Regions from separate parts of the Arthrobacter sp. TJ-58 genome, predicted to be linked through region 1. Evidence: predicted binding sites of a transcription regulator. Region 1 holds the regulator's gene; the other holds the start of a gene.
What was found. Region 1 encodes HrcA, which represses chaperone genes, less so after heat shock. Its sites were predicted from a motif close to TTNGCACTCGNNNNNNNCGAGTGCNAA; they were not measured.

Region 1 (3,408 bases):
TCACTGGGCTGGGGCTGGGGATTGGAACGGATATTCGACACTGCTGTTTCCTTTTGACTCTGGACTCGTGGGTCTTCGCCTCTGGTTCCCGGTGAGACTGTACGGATCGGGGTCGGCCGGCTGCGGTATTTCTCATCTAGGGTAGCGGCTCCGGAGCCCGCAGCCCGCAACGGCGCGGCGGCTGCCGGCCGCTAGGGGACGGTCAGGAAGTCAATGACTTCCTCCACCCGCCCCAGCAGTGACGGTTCCAGATCGGAATAGGAGCTTACGCTTCCCAGGAGTTTTTTCCAGCCAACCGCCACGTCGGTGTGGTCGCGGTGGGGCCAGCCCAGGCCCTTGAGGATTCCGGTTTTCCAGTCCTCGTGCCGGGGCACCACCGGCCAGGCGGGCAGCCCGATGGTGCCGGGCTTGATGGCCTGCCAAACGTCCACATAGGGGTGGCCCACAATCAGCACGTTGCCGCGTGCACCCGGAACCGCCATGGCTTCGGCGGCAATCCGGGATTCCTTGGAGCCGGCCACCAGGTGATCCACCAGGATCCCCAGCCGGCGGCCCGGTCCCGGAGCAAAGTCGCGGACCGCGGCCTGCAGGTCATCCACGCCGTGGAGCGGCTCAACCACGATTCCCTCCACGCGCAGGTCATCGCCCCATACTTTTTCCACCAGCTCGGCGTCGTGCTTTCCTTCCACCCAGATGCGGCTGGCCCGAGCGGTCCGCGCCCGCACATTGTCCACCCGCACCGAGCCCGACGCCGTCCGCCGCGATACCGGCGCCGCGGCCTTCACCGCGGGAACCACCTCCACCGGCTCGCCGTCGAGCAGGAACCCGAAGCCCAGCTCAAAGGACTTGGTCTTGCCGCGGCGGTCCTCCAGCACCATCAGGTGCAGTCCGCCGGATTTCTCCACCCGCACGACGGCGCCCACCCACCCGGTCTGCACGTCCTCGAGCACCAGGCCCATTTCGGCTCCCACCTTGGGCAGCACGCGCCGGGCCGGGGCGCTGATGTCCTGCGGCCCCCACGAAAAATTCGACACGGGTGTAGTCCTCACTCTGGGTGCTCCGGCTGGTTTCCGAGTCCGTTCCGCGGACGCGGGCACGGGAGCTTCAATGCTAGCAACGCCGCCGATCCGTATTAGACTTAGCACTTGAGCATGGTGAGTGCTAACCGCCATTCTTCAGTGCAATGTTAATCCGGTGGTGCTAATCCGTTGGCCGTCAGCGAGGGAGTGAAAACCATGAGTGAACCACGCAGACTCGAGGTGCTCCGGGCCATTGTTGAGGACTACGTCCATTCGCGCGAGCCGGTGGGTTCCAAGGCACTGGTGGAGCGCCATCAGCTGGGGGTCTCCAGCGCCACTATCCGCAATGACATGGCCGCCCTTGAAGAAGAGGGCCTGATTGTTGCGCCGCACACTTCGGCCGGCCGCATCCCCACTGACAAGGGCTACCGCCTGTTCGTGGACCAGATTTCAGACGTCAAGCCGCTGTCTGCGGCTGAGCGCCGGGCCATTCAGTCCCTGCTTGAGGGTGCGGAAGACCTTGACGACGTCATGGAACGGACCGTCCGGCTGCTTTCGCAGCTGACCAACCAGGTGGCGGTGCTGCAGTATCCGCATCTGGGCAACGCCCAGGTCCGGCACATCGAATTTGTCCTCCTGGCCCCGGCGCAGGTGCTGGTGGTCCTGATCTCCACCACCGGTCGGGTGGAGCAGCGCGTCATCACCGTTCCGGAGCAGGTCACCGAGCCGGACCTGCTGGAGCTGCGCCAGCACTTCCTGTCTACGCTCGGCGGAACCCCGCTGACCCGCATCACCGGCCAGCTGGCCGACTGCCTGGCCCTGGTTCCGGCCCGCAAGCGCCGCAACGCCGCCGCGCTGGCCCACGCCCTGGAACAGCTGGCCGGAATCAACCGCGAAGACCGCATGGTCATGGCCGGCACCGCCAACCTGGCGCGCTCCACAGTAGACTTTCCCCTGACAATCGGTCCGATTCTGGAGGCACTTGAGGAACAAGTCGTCATGCTCCGGTTGTTGTCGGAAATGGAGCAGGACGCCCGGGGTGTCTCTGTCCGGATCGGGCGTGAGAACCCGCACGGTTCCCTCTCCGAAGCATCGGTGGTTGCCACGGGTTACGGACCCGATGCTTCGGCAAAGGTGGGGGTGCTCGGCCCCACGCGCATGGACTACCCCAACACCATGGCCACGGTCCGGGCCGTGGCCCGTTATCTTTCCCGGATCTTGAACAACTAGAAAAGCGTTAGAGAATACATCAGCAGTACACCGGCTGCGGCCGCCAGCGGGCGGCACCGGCCGGCGGACGCCTTCGAATCGAGGGCGGCGCGGAGAACGCGGATACTGCCAATTACAGGAAGCGATGTGCACGAGTGAGCGATCACTACCAGGTCCTTGGCGTCGAACGCGATGCCACGGGAGAAGAAATCAAGAAGGCGTACCGGAAGCTTGCCCGCAAGCTGCACCCGGACGTCAACCCGGCTCCCGGAGCGCAGGACGAGTTCAAGGCCGTCACCCACGCATATGAGGTCCTCGCCGACCCGCAGAAGCGCCGGATCTATGACACCACCGGAAACGAAAACGGCAATGACAACGGTTTCGGCGGCGGGGGCGCCGGCTTCGGCGGCCAGGGCTTCGGATTCCAGGACATCTTCGACACGTTCTTCGGCGGAGCAGCCGGCGGCGGCGGCCGGGGCCCGGCGTCCCGCACACGCCGCGGCCAGGACGCCCTGATCAACGTTCGCATCGACCTGAAGGATGCCGTTTTCGGCACCAACAAGAAGATCGAAGTGGACACGGCCGTCACCTGCCCCACCTGCGACGGAAGCTGCTGCCAGCCGGGCACCTCGCCGCGCACCTGCGACATCTGCCACGGCACCGGCCAGGTGCAGCGCGCCGTGCGCTCCATCCTCGGCCAGGTCATGACCACCGCGCCCTGCGGATCCTGCCAGGGCTACGGAACGGTCATTCCGGACCCGTGCCACGAGTGTGCCGGCGAAGGCCGCGTCCGCAGCCGCCGCACCCTGAACATCAAGATCCCCGCCGGTGTTGCCACCGGTACCCGCATCCAGCTGGGCGGACAGGGTGAAGCCGGCACGGCCGGCGGACCCCAGGGCGATCTGTACGTGGAAATCCGGGTCAATGCCGATCCCACGTTTGTCCGTGAAGGCGATGACCTGCACGCCACCTTGACGGTTCCGATGACGGCGGCCGCCCTCGGCTCCAACATCAATTTTGAAACGTTCGACGGCGACCGCGAGATTGCGGTCAAGGCAGGCACCCAGTCAGGGGAGATCACCACCCTCAAGGGACTCGGCGTGACGCACCTGCGCGGTTACGGCCGCGGCGACCTGCTGGTCCACCTGCACGTGGAAACCCCGCAGAAGCTGGACGGCGA
Region 2 (3,408 bases), on a different contig from region 1:
GGGATGGTGGGACGGAAGGTTGAAAAGTATTCGGAGGAGGGTGCGGTTGGTGCAACCGAGCCGAATCCCACGGCGTCCAAGGAACTGCAGTCGGCCCAGCGGCAGTTGAAGCTGCTGCAGTGGTGCATCCCCGTTTTCTCCGGAGCAGTGATCGTCATGGGAGCCCAGCACGGTGAGATGCAGCGCGCTTCCAACGTCCTCAAGGGCCTGATGAAATCCTAGGTTCCCCGTCCCGGAAGCGGAGCCGGACGCACGTTCTGTCTCACCCCCCGAAACACGCTATACATCCTTCGGCGCCCATGGTTATCTTCAGACGATGGGCGCCGAAGTTAACAGCAAGACATACAGCCGGGAGCAGCGGACACGGTACCGCCAGCGACTCCTTGAAAACCTTGACCGGTTTGCCGGTTACCTTTCAACGGCGCAGTTCGCAGACACTGCCAGTATTGGCTTGGAACTGGAGCTGAACCTGACAAACACGGACTTCACCCCCGCGCTGCGCAACGCCGCCGTTCTGGAGCAGATCGCCGATCCTGCGTTCCAAACGGAAATCGGCGCTTTCAACATTGAGATGAACCACCCCGCACTGTCTATCGGCGGCTCAGGCCTGCGGGATCTCGAGGACAGCCTCCGCTTCCAGCTGAACCGGGCAGACTCCCGTGCGGCCGAGGTGAATACGGATATTCTCATGGCGGGAATCCTGCCCACCCTCCGGCCAAACCTTTTGGAAGACAAGGAATGGCTCAGCGCCGGCAAACGCTATGCCGCGCTGAACACCTCGGTGCTCCAGGCACGCGGCGAAGACGTGCACGTGGACCTGCGCGGCATTGAGTCGCTGTCCTTCTACGCTAAAAACATTTCCCCCGAAGCCGCCTGCACGTCAGTGCAGCTGCACCTGGAGGTGAGCCCGGAGGACTTTGCACCAGCCTGGAACGCCGCCCAGATGATCGCCGCTCCCCAGGTGGCGCTCGCTGCAAATTCGCCCGTCTTCATGGAACGAATCCTGTGGCATGAAACCCGGGTTGAGCTTTTCAAGCAAGCCATCGACACCAGGCCTCCCGAAATGCGCAACCAGGGAGTGCGGCCCCGCGTGTGGTTCGGAGAACGCTGGATAACCTCAATCTTCGACCTCTTCGAGGAGAATGTCCGGTACTTTCCCGCGCTGCTCCCTGAACTCTCCCGCAGCAGCGGCGGGTCCACGGCCGCCGGAGCCCCTCTGCTCCCGGAGCTCCGCCTTCACAACGGCACCGTCTACCGCTGGAACCGGCCCATTTATGATCCCGGCGAGCACACACCCAACCTGCGGCTGGAGAATCGGGTTCTCCCGGCCGGCCCCACAGTGCTGGACGTCGTGGCCAACGCAGCGTTCTTCTACGGTCTGGTCCAGCATCTGCGCACCTCCGAGCGCCCGCTCTGGACCCGACTGGCCTTCAAGAGCGCCGCAGACAACTTCCTGGCCTGCGCACGCAACGGTCTGGAAGCTACGGTGTACTGGCCCGGCATCGGCGAGACGCCGGTGGCCGAACTGATTCTCCGCCACCTGATCCCCCAGGCAGCAACCGGGCTGGCGGAACTGGGCGTGGACCAGGAATTAATCGGCCGCTATCTGGACGTCATCCGGGAGCGTGCCCGCACCGAGCAGAACGGCGCCTCCTGGCAGATCGCGTATCTGCGCCGCTTGGAGAGTCAGGGCATGGAACGCAGGCCTGCACTTGTAGAACTCACCCGCAGATACTGGGAAAACATGCACACGAATGCCCCCGTCCACGAGTGGCCGGTGGACTGAGGCCCTCTGCCGCGGATTTTTGGTTCTGCATTTTTGGCATCAATTTCGGCCTCGGTTCTGGCAGTCAGATTGTGTGACTGCTAGCCTAATTTCATAACTTGAGTCGAGCTGACTCAAGTTACCGACCTTCTGAAGTTCCGATTAATGATTCGCCTGCCTGGCAGGTGGGCGTCAAAGGAGTTGATGATAATGGCGATGAAGTTCGATCCATTCCGCGAGCTCGACCGGATGGCAGGAGCCCTTCTCGATCCCCGGCAGCGGCTGCGGCTGATGCCCATAGATCTTTACCGCGAGGGCGACCACTACATTCTGAATGCCGATCTGCCGGGCATCGATCCGGGTTCGGTGGACGTGGATGTGGACGGCCAGCTGCTCACCATCCGGGCCGAGCGAACCATCCAGGCTTCCGACGGCGTCACATGGCTGACCCGGGAGCGCGAATCAGGCACCTTCCTCCGCCAGCTCAACCTGGGCCAGGGAATCGACATTGAGGGAATTTCCGCCACCTATGAAAACGGTGTCCTCAGTGTCCTGATCCCGGTCAGCGAACGGTCCAAGCCTCGCAAGATTGAGGTGTCCTCCTCCTACAAGGATTCGAACACCATCAGCGGCCAGTCCAGTTCTGAATCGGTGACCTCATCAACCTCGAGCAGCTCCGGCTCCGATTCAGGCTCCTCGGGTTCCGGCTCCATGGGATCGGGTTCATCCGGATCCGGCTCGATGGGCTCCGGCGGAGACCAGGGCTCCGGCATCTAGCGGGTCTTGAACATAACGACGGCGGCGCCCCACCCGTGAAGGTGGGGCGCCGCCGTCGTTATGCGCTGAAGCAGCTGGGAATTAGCCCAGGCGGGTCTTCAGGTTGGCATCGAGCTCAGCGAGGAATTCCTCGGTGGTCAGGTATGCCTGGTCCGGGCCGACCAGGGCAGCCAGGTCCTTGGTCATCTTGCCGGACTCGACGGTCTTGATGACAACGTCTTCAAGGGTCTCGGCGAAGTTGATGACCTCGGGGGTGTTGTCCAGCTTGCCGCGGTGCATCAGGCCACGGGTCCACGCGAAGATCGAGGCGATCGGGTTCGTGGAGGTGGGCTTGCCCTGCTGGTGCTGGCGGTAGTGGCGGGTGACCGTACCGTGTGCAGCTTCGGCCTCAACGGTCTTGCCGTCCGGGGTCATCAGCACGGAGGTCATCAGTCCCAGCGAGCCGAAGCCCTGTGCCACGGTGTCGGACTGGACGTCGCCGTCGTAGTTCTTGCAGGCCCAGACGTAGCCGCCTTCCCACTTCATCGCGGAGGCAACCATGTCATCGATCAGACGGTGCTCGTAGGTGAGGCCGGCTGCTTCGAACTGGTCCTTGAACTCGGCGTCGAAGACTTCCTGGAACAGGTCCTTGAACTGGCCGTCGTAGGCCTTCAGGATCGTGTTCTTGGTGGAGAGGTACACCGGGTAGTTGCGCTGCAGGCCGTAGGCGAAGGAAGCGCGGGCGAAGTCCTTGATGGAATCGTTGAAGTTGTACATACCCATGGCGACGCCGCCGTCGTCACCGTAGGTGACAACCTCGGTCTTGATTTCCTCGCCGCCGTCTTTGGGCGTGTAGGTCAGCGTCAGGGTACCGGCACCGGGAACCT

Region 2: AC4D2W_RS11470 (Hsp20/alpha crystallin family protein) is a predicted target of HrcA. The motif match lies at 1,844-1,870, and genes of this name have one in related genera.

What each region holds. Positions count from the first base shown of each region.
Region 1 covers NZ_JBZCNM010000001.1:920,457-923,864, reverse strand. The annotation lists gene AC4D2W_RS04225 (DUF4870 domain-containing protein) at 1-32, opposite strand, end outside; gene AC4D2W_RS04220 (DUF3097 domain-containing protein) at 192-1,034, opposite strand; gene hrcA (heat-inducible transcriptional repressor HrcA) at 1,236-2,249, shown strand; gene dnaJ (molecular chaperone DnaJ) at 2,384-3,408, shown strand, end outside.
Region 2 covers NZ_JBZCNM010000003.1:229,985-233,392, reverse strand. The annotation lists gene AC4D2W_RS11480 (hypothetical protein) at 1-222, shown strand, start outside; gene AC4D2W_RS11475 (glutamate-cysteine ligase family protein) at 317-1,786, shown strand; gene AC4D2W_RS11470 (Hsp20/alpha crystallin family protein) at 1,976-2,542, shown strand; gene AC4D2W_RS11465 (NADP-dependent isocitrate dehydrogenase) at 2,624-3,408, opposite strand, start outside.